One region of the Bowdeniella massiliensis genome, then DNA from elsewhere that is predicted to be linked to it. Evidence: riboswitches for the same ligand, from Rfam matches in the RefSeq annotation. Region 1 holds a riboswitch; the other holds the start of a gene.

Region 1 (4,979 bases):
GCAGGGGCCGGTCCGCGGGGCGGGGCATCCGCTCGGCAGGAACGCTCCCCTGCGCCGGTACGGCCTCAGCTGCGGGAGCCTCGGGCTGCGTCTGGGCGAGGATGAGCCGGGCACACAACAGCTCGAGCTGCAGCCTGGGCGATGTCGCGCCGGACATATCGATCAGCGCGTCGTGCACCGCATCCGCCGAGACCGATGCGCGGCGGGCCCCGAGTTGGCTCGCCTGGTGAGCCATGCGTTCGAGCTGATCATCGGGAACGCCGTGGATGGCGTCACGTCCCGCATCGCCCGCGATCGCGAGGACGACGAGGTCGCGGAGTCGCTGCAGCAGGTCCTCGGTAAAACGCTTGGGATCGTGACCGGATTCGACGACGTGGTCAACGACGCGGAACAGTGCCGCGCCATCGATGCCCGACATTGCGCCGACGGCATCATCAAGCAGCCCCGCCGAGGTGTAGCCCAACAGCTGGGCTGCGCGCTCGTAGCCAATCTCGCCGTCGATGGCGCCGGCCATGAGTTGGTCGAGCACGGAAAGCGAATCACGCACCGATCCCCCGCCGGCACGCACGACGAGCGGCACTACGCCCTTGTCGATCTGGATGCTCTCGGCCTCGCACAGGTGGTTGAGGTAGGCGGAGAGTTGCTCGGGCGGAACCAGGCGGAAGGGGTAGTGATGCGTGCGCGAGCGAATCGTGCCGATGACCTTTTCCGGCTCGGTCGTCGCGAAGATGAACTTCACATGCGCGGGCGGCTCTTCAACGATCTTCAGCAGAGCGTTAAACCCCTGCGGCGTGACCATGTGGGCCTCATCGAGGATGAAGATTTTGAACCGATCCCGCGCGGGAGCAAAGGCGGCGCGCTCGCGCAGGTCGCGGGCATCATCGACGCCATTGTGGGAGGCCGCGTCAATCTCAACGACGTCTAGCGAACCGCTGCCGCCGCGGGCGAGATCCACACACGACGGGCATGTCCCGCATGGAGTGTCCGTCGGGCCTTCGGCGCAGTTCAGGCAGCGCGCAAAGATTCGCGCCGACGTTGTTTTACCGCAGCCGCGCGGCCCCGAAAACAAGTAGGCGTGAGAGATTCGGTCAGCCCGCAATGCCGCGGTCAGCGGTTCGGTGACATGCTCTTGCCCGATCACTTCAGCAAAGGTCTCGGGTCGATAGCGGCGATACAGGGCGGTACTCACCCTTGAAGCATAGGGCGAAGGACGGACATCGTCAGCCCGGTCAAGCAGCCTGGGGATAGCAAGGACCCCCACGCACCCGCCAGAGCTCACTTACCCTTGCTGCATTCCTGCCCTGGGGGAGTTGGGTGAGATAACGTCACGTGGGGGCCACCGACTACTGTAACCGATAGTTGCGGTCATCGTCACGTCGGCAAAGCTGCGCCAGATTCGACGCTGGCCCACAAAGCCGCTAATATTACTGATTGCACATCATCGATGTGTCCATCCAGGAGGATTCGCCTAGTGGCCTATGGCGCACGCTTGGAAAGCGTGTTGGGTGCAAGCCCTCGGGGGTTCGAATCCCCCATCCTCCGCCACATTTTTCGCGATGATTATGCGAAAAACACGCCCTGCTAGTAGCCCGCCTACCGGCAGGGTTTCGTGCATTTATCGGTCATAGCAGCAAGGACACGACCTAGCGAACCTCGGGCCGGAAGAAGTCCATCGGAACATCGAGCTGCTTGGCGTGGTCCCAAGGTTGCGCCCAGCCCCCGATCTCGATCAGCCCATCCAGCAGATGAGCGGTAAAGCCCCAGATAAAGAGGTCATCGACGACGAAGGCGGGACCTTTATAGCCGTGCATGAGGGTCGCGGTCGCACGATGATCGGGATCGGCGAGCTGGGAGATGTGAAGCTGGTGGACACTCGCGACCTCGCCGGTGTCCTTGGCATAAAGCTCGCCCGGCTCCCCCACCGTGCCAACGACGGGCGTGACGGCAAAATCCGAGCCACCGGTCCGGTGGTCCGCGAGATGCCCGAGGACCCGCACCCGCTCGGGGGCGAGGTCCACTTCCTCGTGGGCTTCGCGCAACGCCGCTTCAATCGCATTCTCGCCGGCTTCGATGGATCCACCGGGAAGCGCGACTTGGCCCGGGTGGGATCGTAGCGCCGCGGCGCGGCGCACCATGATGATGACCGGATCCTCCTCGTGGCTGAGGGCGGCAAGGACTGCGGCCGTCCGCAGTTTGCGGCCATCGTCGGTCACAGCGAGGGGCCGCTCGGCACTCGGAACGGAGGCGAGGTGGGTGCGAAGCCGCTCTTCCCAGGCAAACGTCGAGCTCATAGGCTCACCCTAGCGTCCATCATGCGGACGGCAGGGGGTGATGGGAGCAAGCGCTCGTTAGGTTGGCGGGACATCTATCCAGAGCAGCCGAGAGTCCTGGCTCGATAACGCTGCAGCAACCCGCCGCCCATGCGGCCCCGGTGCTAACGCCAGGTGCGATGGAGGTTTTGTCCATGACACGAATGCTCGCCGCGGTGTGAGACCGCAGTTACCCCGGCACTGCTCGGGGTACGACGCCCCACCCCATCCCGTAGCCACGGCAGATTTCTGCCCAACTTCGGCCTGCCGTTGGCGTCCTACCGTGAGGACTATTCATGTCTACCGCTACTACTGTTGATACCCCTGCGATCGCGTCCACCCCGCAACTCAAGTCGATCCGCGCCCGCGGCACCTGGACCGGAGCGCTCCGCACCGATGTTGAGGTCGGCTCGTTTTCCTTTACGACGGGCGAGCCCGTCGCGCTCGGCGGAGATAATTCCGCCCCCACCCCGATGGATTACGTCGTCGGTGGATTCCTGGGCTGCCTGACAGTGCTCATTGAGCTCGTAGCCCGCGAGCGCGGCATCGATATCGCCGTCATCCGCCACACGGCGACGGCCAAGCTCGACCGTCGCGGCTTTGCCGGGCTTGCTGACGTCAGCCCGTCATTCACCTCGCTCGAAGCGACGGTGTGGGTTGAGGCCACCGCGCTGACTGATGAGTTTGCTGAGCTCATTGACCAGGTAGAAAAGCGCTGCCCGGCCTACAACCTGTTCCACCAGGCCGGCTGCACGCCCGAGGTCACCTGGCTGCTCAACGGCGCTGAGGTAAGCGCGTGAGCAGCGTCGGCATCTGGACGGTGACACTCGCGCTCGGGTACACCCTCTTCCTTATTCTCGGCCCGCGTGCTCTCGCGGGCCGAGCCGGCGGCGCTGCGGACTTCTTTGTCGGCGGGCGATCCTTTTCACCGTGGACCGTGGCAGTGTGCATCACCGGCCTGTTCTCGGGCTCATCGTTTATCGCGATCCTCGAGTTGAGCTACCGCACCGGGGTTTCCGCGCTATGGTACGGCGTCGCTGAGATCACGCAGATCCTGCTCATTGCGCTACTACTCGTCGCCCCGCTGCGACAGCGCCTCGTCGTCACCGTCTCCGGGCTCATCGGCGATCGTTACGGCCGACTCGCGCGCGGCATTGCGGGCGGTATTACAGCCTTCACGTTCCCCATGTGGGCCGTGGCGACGGCAATCGCCTTCGCCTCCGCGCTGCACGTCGTGACCGGCCTGCCCGTGCACCTAACCGTCATCTTTACTGCCCTGCTGCTGTTGGCCTATCTCGCGGCCGGCGGCATGCGCTCGGTCGCGTTCGCCCAGACCTCGAACTGTGTCGCATTCGCCTTCATGCTGGGCGTGGGCGCCGTCGCGGTCCTTGGCACACCGGGGCTGCCCGCGCTCGCAGCCGCAAGCGATCAGCGGCCGGAACTGTTCTCCCTGTCCAGCGCCGGAACCGGGCTCATCGTCGCCTGGTTCGGTACGTTCATCGTCAACGTGCTGCTCGCGCAGGCGGCGTTCCAGATGTCGCTATCGTGCCGCACGCCCGCCGCTGGCCGGCAGGGGCTGATCACGGCCGCGTGGCTCGCGGTGCCGTTCATCGTGATCGGTACCCTCATCGGAATCGCGGCAGCCCTGACGCTGCCGGGCGCCTCCAACGGTCTCATTGGCGTCGCCCAATACGTCGCGTCCGCGGTGCCCGCTCCCCTGGCGGCCTTGTTCTTCCTCGGCATCTGGGCGTGCGCCCTCGGTTGGGGTGGACCGTGCCAGTTCTCCGGCGCGACGAGCCTTGGGCGCGACGTCGGACTCGCGATCCGCCCCGATGCGAGCCCCGAGCAGCTCGTGACGTGGACACGGCGATCGCTCGTCGTGCTTACCGTCGTGATGATCGCCTTTGCGTTTGCGCGTACGAGCGAATCGGCCTGGTGGAACGTGCTCGCGTGGACGTTGCGCAATGGCGCTACGCTCGCCCCCATCATCGGGGTGCTGTTCTGGCCACTCGCCACCCGCCGAGCAGCTCTTTCCGCAATGGCGGGCGGGTTCGGCGCGGGTCTCGCCTGGTACCAGCTCGGTGGTTGGCAGCCGGCGACGTTCCACCTCGGAGTCCATCCCGTGTGGATCGGAATGGGGACGAACCTCCTCATCCTGCTGGCGGTCACGCTCACCGAGCAGCGAACAGTCCTCGCGGTGACGCGCGATCACTCACTGCGACGCTCGGGAGGGATCCTCGGCTTCGCGGCGCTCAGCATCGCCGCTACCACTGCGCTCGCATTCGGGTGGCTCCACGAACGCGGCCTGCTGGGACTTGCCGCATTCAGCGCACTCGCCCTTGCGACGGCGGCCGCTACCCGGTTGCTGCGCACCGCGGAAACTCCCGCGAAGCGCGAGTTCCAGGAGGCTGGGGCGGTCGCCGCCTCCTAGCTCGGCGATGCGGGGGCGGCAGACTCGTCGTCCCCGCATCGCTCACCTCGCGGATGTCGGGGTCATCGACCTACCGTGGAGCTAACCACATCCCTACGCGAGGAGACATCATGAGCGATGACACCAGCGGCACCTTTGACCGCGACACCCGCTACATCACGGATCGGATCGTTGCGGATGCACCCGCGGGCGAACCGACGGGCGAGAAGGTGGGTGACATGACCTGGCCGGTGGAGGCC
Region 2 (4,979 bases), on a different contig from region 1:
GACGAGCTGAGACGAAGACAATGACTGAGACCCCATCGACCCCGGTTGCGCGGCGCGCCCGCGGCGAACTGCGACGGATGGCGCTCGTGGAAGCGGCGGCGGCAATTATCCGCGAGGAGGGGCCCGTCGCCGTCTCCCACCGCGCCGTCGCACGAAGAGTGGGGTGCTCGCTTTCGGCGACGACGTACTACTTCTCCGGCCTCGATGAGCTCCTCACCGAGGCGGGCAAGGTCAACATCCGGATGTGGGCTCGGCGCGCCGAAAAGGTGGCCGAGGACATCGAGAAATCTGCGGCGCCCGAGACGAAGGACGAGGCAATTTCGCTCATCCTGCGCGCCTGCCTGCCGCCGACCGACAGCCTCGAAAACCACTACCTCCAGCTGCTGGAGGCCGCCCGCACCGCACCGGTGGCAACCGCCTATGCGGCCGGGCGTGAGCAGCTCGATGACGCCATCGCGCGGGTGCTGTGCCACGTCGGGATCGACGTCTCGCCTCAGCTCATCGTCGCCGTCGTCGATGGCTCGGCCGTCTCGGCGCTGTCCGAGGGACGCGATGTGCGGCAAACGGCGCGCGAGATGCTCACGCAGATCTTGTAATCTGCAAGCGTGGCCCTCACTGTTGCAACGATTCTTCTCGCCGCTGCCTTCATTGGCAGCGGCGTTGGCAAGCTGCGTCATTCGCCCGGCATCGGGCGCGATATCGCGACGTGGCGGCGGCTCGGCGTGCCGCGCGCGCTCGCGAAGCCGTGGGCGGTGCGCGCCCTGCCGATCGTGGAGCTCGGCCTTGCGATCGCGTTGCTGCTGCCCGCAGCCTTCGGCGTCGCTGCGGCCGCGGGCCTGCTCGCCCTGCTGATCATCTTCACGCTGCTCGTGACCGCGGCCGTCGCCTCGGGACGCGGCACGCCCTGCCACTGCTTTGGCGAGTCCTCGGCTCCCATGTCGTACGCGACCGTGGCTCGCAACCTCGGACTGTTGGCGCTCGCGGGCCTGGCGCTTGCCGCGCACCTGATGCGCGTCGGGCCGTGGGATTACGCCGCGGCGCACCCGGTGGGCTTTGCGGCGAGCGTCGCCGTCGCCGCGGCCGGGCTGCTGGCGGCGTGGGGCTACCTGGCCGGCGAGCGCTCCGGCGCGCGCGATGAGGGCGTGCAGGAGGCCTATCGGCAGGCCGAAGCCGAGCTTCAGGCGCGCCGCAACGACTATGTGCGCTCGGCCGTTCCCGTGCTCGATGTGCAACGTGCCGACGGCGAGATCGTCGCGCTACCCTACCTCGCGACCGAGCACGCCGTCGTCCTCGTGAACATAACCTCGGCATGCCACGCGTGCGAGGAGGTCACCGATCGCCTCGCGCACTACCGCGAACGGCTCGATGACGTCGTCGAGGTCGTCGCGCTCGTCGCTGACGACGATGACGCGGCCGCCGAGCGCGCGGGCGCCGCCGTGACCGTCGTGCGCGATCCGGCAGGCAGGACGGCGCGGGCAATGCGCCTTGCGACGCCTAGCGCGATGCTCCTCGGCACGGATTCCTATCTCGCGGGCGGTCCCGTCGCGGGGCGGCAAGCGATCGAAGATTTCATCGAGGACGTCGCCGCGGAGCTCATCGCGGCCGGGATGCTCACGCCCTAAAGAGCGTCAGATCGGCGAAGTCGGTGATGCGCCGCAGGTAGGTCTCGCGCGCCGCGGGCCCCGAGAGCGCGAGATCGTGCTTCCCGTCCTCGATGGCGTATGTCTGGGCGTTCACGCCTACGCACATCGCGCGACCGGTCATGTCCGCAACGTCGAGCACGACGTCGCTTGTCGCCACTTCGTCGGCGGTGGGGTGGGAGTTATTGCCCGAGCGTGCGGAGTGGCAAATGAGGGTCGCGATATCGAGGTGAAGACCACGCGCGAGGCGGCGCTGGGCGGAGCACACCGAGGCGAGCGTCGCCGCCCGCATGGGGAAGCCGTCGATCGGTTTCAGCATCGGGTCGATGCCCCAGCGCCCGGAGTCATACTCGATGAGGTCATGCGTGTATGCCGGGTCGAGGGTCGCTACCTGCTGGGTCGGCGCAATGCGAGCGAGGGCAGCGACGCCGAGCGGCGCGGCGAGGCGCGTGAGGGGATTGGCGTTGAGGCCGAACCATGGCGAATTGAGGATCAACGCGTCGGGCGCGAGCGGGTGGCGCGTGCGATCCGGCAGCCCGCGCGAGCGCGTGGGGTGCGCGGCGGGGGAGGAGAGGTAGGCGTACATGACGGCCTGCAAGCCGCCCGTGGAGTGGCCGAGGATCGCGATCTGGTCGTAGCGCTCGCGTAGCGCGCGCATCGCGAGCGCGATGTCTTCGTGCCGGATGCGCAGGTCGGGCAGGTATTCCGGCAGTGGAACCTCCCCGCTTTGCGGGTCGGGCAGGAGGTTGCGGCCCTGGGCTCGCATGTCGAGTGCGAAGAATTCAAACCCGCGCTCGCGCCACGCCGTCGCGTGCTCGGTTTGGAAGAAATAGTCGGAATAGCCCGGCAGGTAGAGAATCGCTCGCTGCGCATCAGGCAGGAGTTCCGCATGGTGGACCAGCGTGGCCGTCGTCGCACGCGGCATCGAGGGGGCTTCTGTTACGCGAAATTGTCGCGAAATATAGCCGTCGAGAATGTCGGGGACGCGGGGTAGCTCGCTGAGATTCATGACTCAATTCTCACACCATGGTCGCACGCAGCGCGAAGTTTCGTTTAAGCTAGCGTCGGAACCATCCAGAGCAGCTGAGAGACCCGGCTCGATGACGCTGCAGCAACCCCCCATTACGGGCGAGGGTGCTACCGCCGGGACCGATGGAGGCACACCCGGTGATAACCCTCGAGTCAGTTGGTAAGACCTACGGCTCCGTGACAGCCCTGCACGACGTGACGTTGAGCGTCGCACGCGGCACCATTCACGGCATCGTAGGTCCTTCTGGCGCGGGAAAGTCGACGCTCGTCGGCTGCCTGACCGGGCTCGTCACCCCCACTTCGGGCCGCGTCGTCGTCGACGATGTTGAAGTATCCGCCGCCCACGCCCGCTCCCGGCGCGCGCTGCGCCGCCGTATCGGAATGGTCTTCCAGCACGTCAACCTGTTCGACCAGCGCACCGCCGCGAAGAACATCGCCTACCCGCTTCAAATCATGCGCACTCCGAAGGGCGATATTGCTAAGCGCGTAGCCGAACTCCTGGAGATCGTCGGCCTGACCGGCAGGGGAGATTCCTATCCCTCCCAGCTCTCGGGCGGGCAGAAGCAGCGCGTCGGCATTGCGCGAGCCCTTGCGACCCGCCCGCCGGTGCTCCTGGCCGATGAGCCGACCTCCGCGCTCGATACCGAGACGACGACTTCGATCCTGCAGTTGTTGCGCGAGGTGTGCGATCAGCTCGGCGTCACGATCGTCATCGTCACCCACGAGATGAGCGTCGTGCGCGAGATCTGCGACTCGGTGACGCTGCTGAGCGCCGGCGAGGTCGCGGAAACCGGCACGCTCGAGGAGATCATCTCCGATAAGACGAGCCGACTGGCACGCGCCCTGGTACCGCCGCCGTCGATCCCCGACGACGGCTACCTCGATGGCTACACCATCTTGGACGTCATGTTCACCTCCCACCCTGGCGAGCCTACGGGCGCGCGCGTGCTCTCGGCCGTTGCGAATCTCGGCGGCGATATCGCGGCCGGAACCTTCGAGACCATCGGCTCCGCGCAGGTGGGACGCCTCGCGGTATCCGTCCCGCCCGACGTCGCCGGTGAGGCGCGCGACGCGCTGTGGCGCGAAGGCCATGCGGTGCAGATCCGCCGCGAGAACGGAGTGGAGGTCGAGCTGTGAGCATTCTTGGATACGCCGCTGCCGTCAGCGCCAGCCACACCCCGGCCCTCGCCGATATCGCCACTCGGCTGCTCGCTACGGACAAGCCGACCTGGTTCGATAACCCCGCGATCTCGCGCCGGCTGTGGCCCGCGACGCTGGAGACCCTCTACATGACGGGCCTCAGCTCACTCATCACGGTCCTGCTCGGGTTGCCGCTCGGCCTGCTGCTCGTCGCCACCTCCAAGCGTGGCGTCCTTGCCAACCGGACCGTCAACTCGGTCCTCGGGGCGATCGTCAACGTCGGGCGTTCGATTCCCTTCATCATCCTGATGATTGCGCTCATCCCCTTCACGCGCTTTGTCATGGGCTCGGCGATCGGGTGGACGTCAGCCGTGCTGCCCCTTGCGGTCGCGGCAATCCCGTTCTTCGCGCGCCTCGTCGAAACGAGCGTCCTTGCCGTCGATCCGGGCAAGGTCGAGGCGGCCACGATGATGGGCGCCACCGGCCGCCAGGTGATGTTCGGTGTGCAGGTACGAGAAGCCCTGCCCGGAATCGTCCAGGGCATTACGGTCCTCATCATCACGATCGTCGGCTACTCCGCGATCGCGGGCGTCCTCGGCGGCGGCGGGCTTGGCACCCTTGCCTACAACTACGGCTACCAGCGCTACCAGACCGACACGATGATCGCGACCGTCGTCATCATCGTTCTCATCGTCCAGCTCGTGCAGATGATGGGCGACATGTTGAGCCGGTTGGTGGACCACCGCTAGGCACCCGCCAACCGGAGCGAACAGCTTCAGGCCAGCACCCTCACAACCCCAACCTCATGAACCTCCATTTGAGCTACCCGAAAGGACATTCCATGTCTCGCTCACGTACCACCCGCCTCTCGATTGCCGCCATCACCGCGGCGACCGCCCTCACCCTCGCCGCCTGCGGCGGTAACGGTTCTACCGATTCCCCCACGACTCCGGCAGCAGGGGAGGCCTCGGCTACTGAGGGCGGCGCTCCCGTCAAGCTGATCGTCGGAGCCTCCCCGGTGCCGCACGCCGAGATCCTCAACTTCGTCAAGAATGAGGGTCTGGCGGAAAAGGCCGGACTCGACCTGGAGATCGTCGAATACACCGACTACGTCCAGCCGAACGTTGCGCTGTCTGAGGGTGACCTCGACGCCAACTACTTCCAGCACCT

What was found. Region 1 has a riboswitch for S-adenosylmethionine ahead of MUN85_RS11050 (OsmC family protein). Riboswitches for the same ligand answer to the same signal wherever they lie in the genome.
Region 2: it holds a riboswitch for S-adenosylmethionine, as region 1 does, so the genes downstream of both, MUN85_RS00465 (methionine ABC transporter ATP-binding protein) here and MUN85_RS11050 (OsmC family protein) in region 1, are expected to answer to the same signal.

Annotation. Positions count from the first base shown of each region.
Region 1 covers NZ_JALIQR010000016.1:50,659-55,637, forward strand. The annotation lists gene MUN85_RS11030 (DNA polymerase III subunit gamma and tau) at 1-1,189, opposite strand, end outside; RNA gene ffs (signal recognition particle sRNA small type) at 1,247-1,341, opposite strand; tRNA gene MUN85_RS11040 (tRNA-Ser) at 1,458-1,545, shown strand; gene MUN85_RS11045 (NUDIX hydrolase) at 1,644-2,291, opposite strand; SAM riboswitch class I at 2,363-2,456, shown strand; gene MUN85_RS11050 (OsmC family protein) at 2,606-3,109, shown strand; gene MUN85_RS11055 (sodium:solute symporter family protein) at 3,106-4,740, shown strand; gene MUN85_RS11060 (glutathione S-transferase family protein) at 4,851-4,979, shown strand, end outside.
Region 2 covers NZ_JALIQR010000001.1:65,661-70,639, forward strand. The annotation lists gene MUN85_RS00450 (TetR/AcrR family transcriptional regulator) at 21-596, shown strand; gene MUN85_RS00455 (MauE/DoxX family redox-associated membrane protein) at 606-1,622, shown strand; gene MUN85_RS00460 (alpha/beta hydrolase) at 1,612-2,649, opposite strand; SAM riboswitch class I at 2,708-2,799, shown strand; gene MUN85_RS00465 (methionine ABC transporter ATP-binding protein) at 2,808-3,806, shown strand; gene MUN85_RS00470 (methionine ABC transporter permease) at 3,803-4,558, shown strand; gene MUN85_RS00475 (MetQ/NlpA family ABC transporter substrate-binding protein) at 4,651-4,979, shown strand, end outside.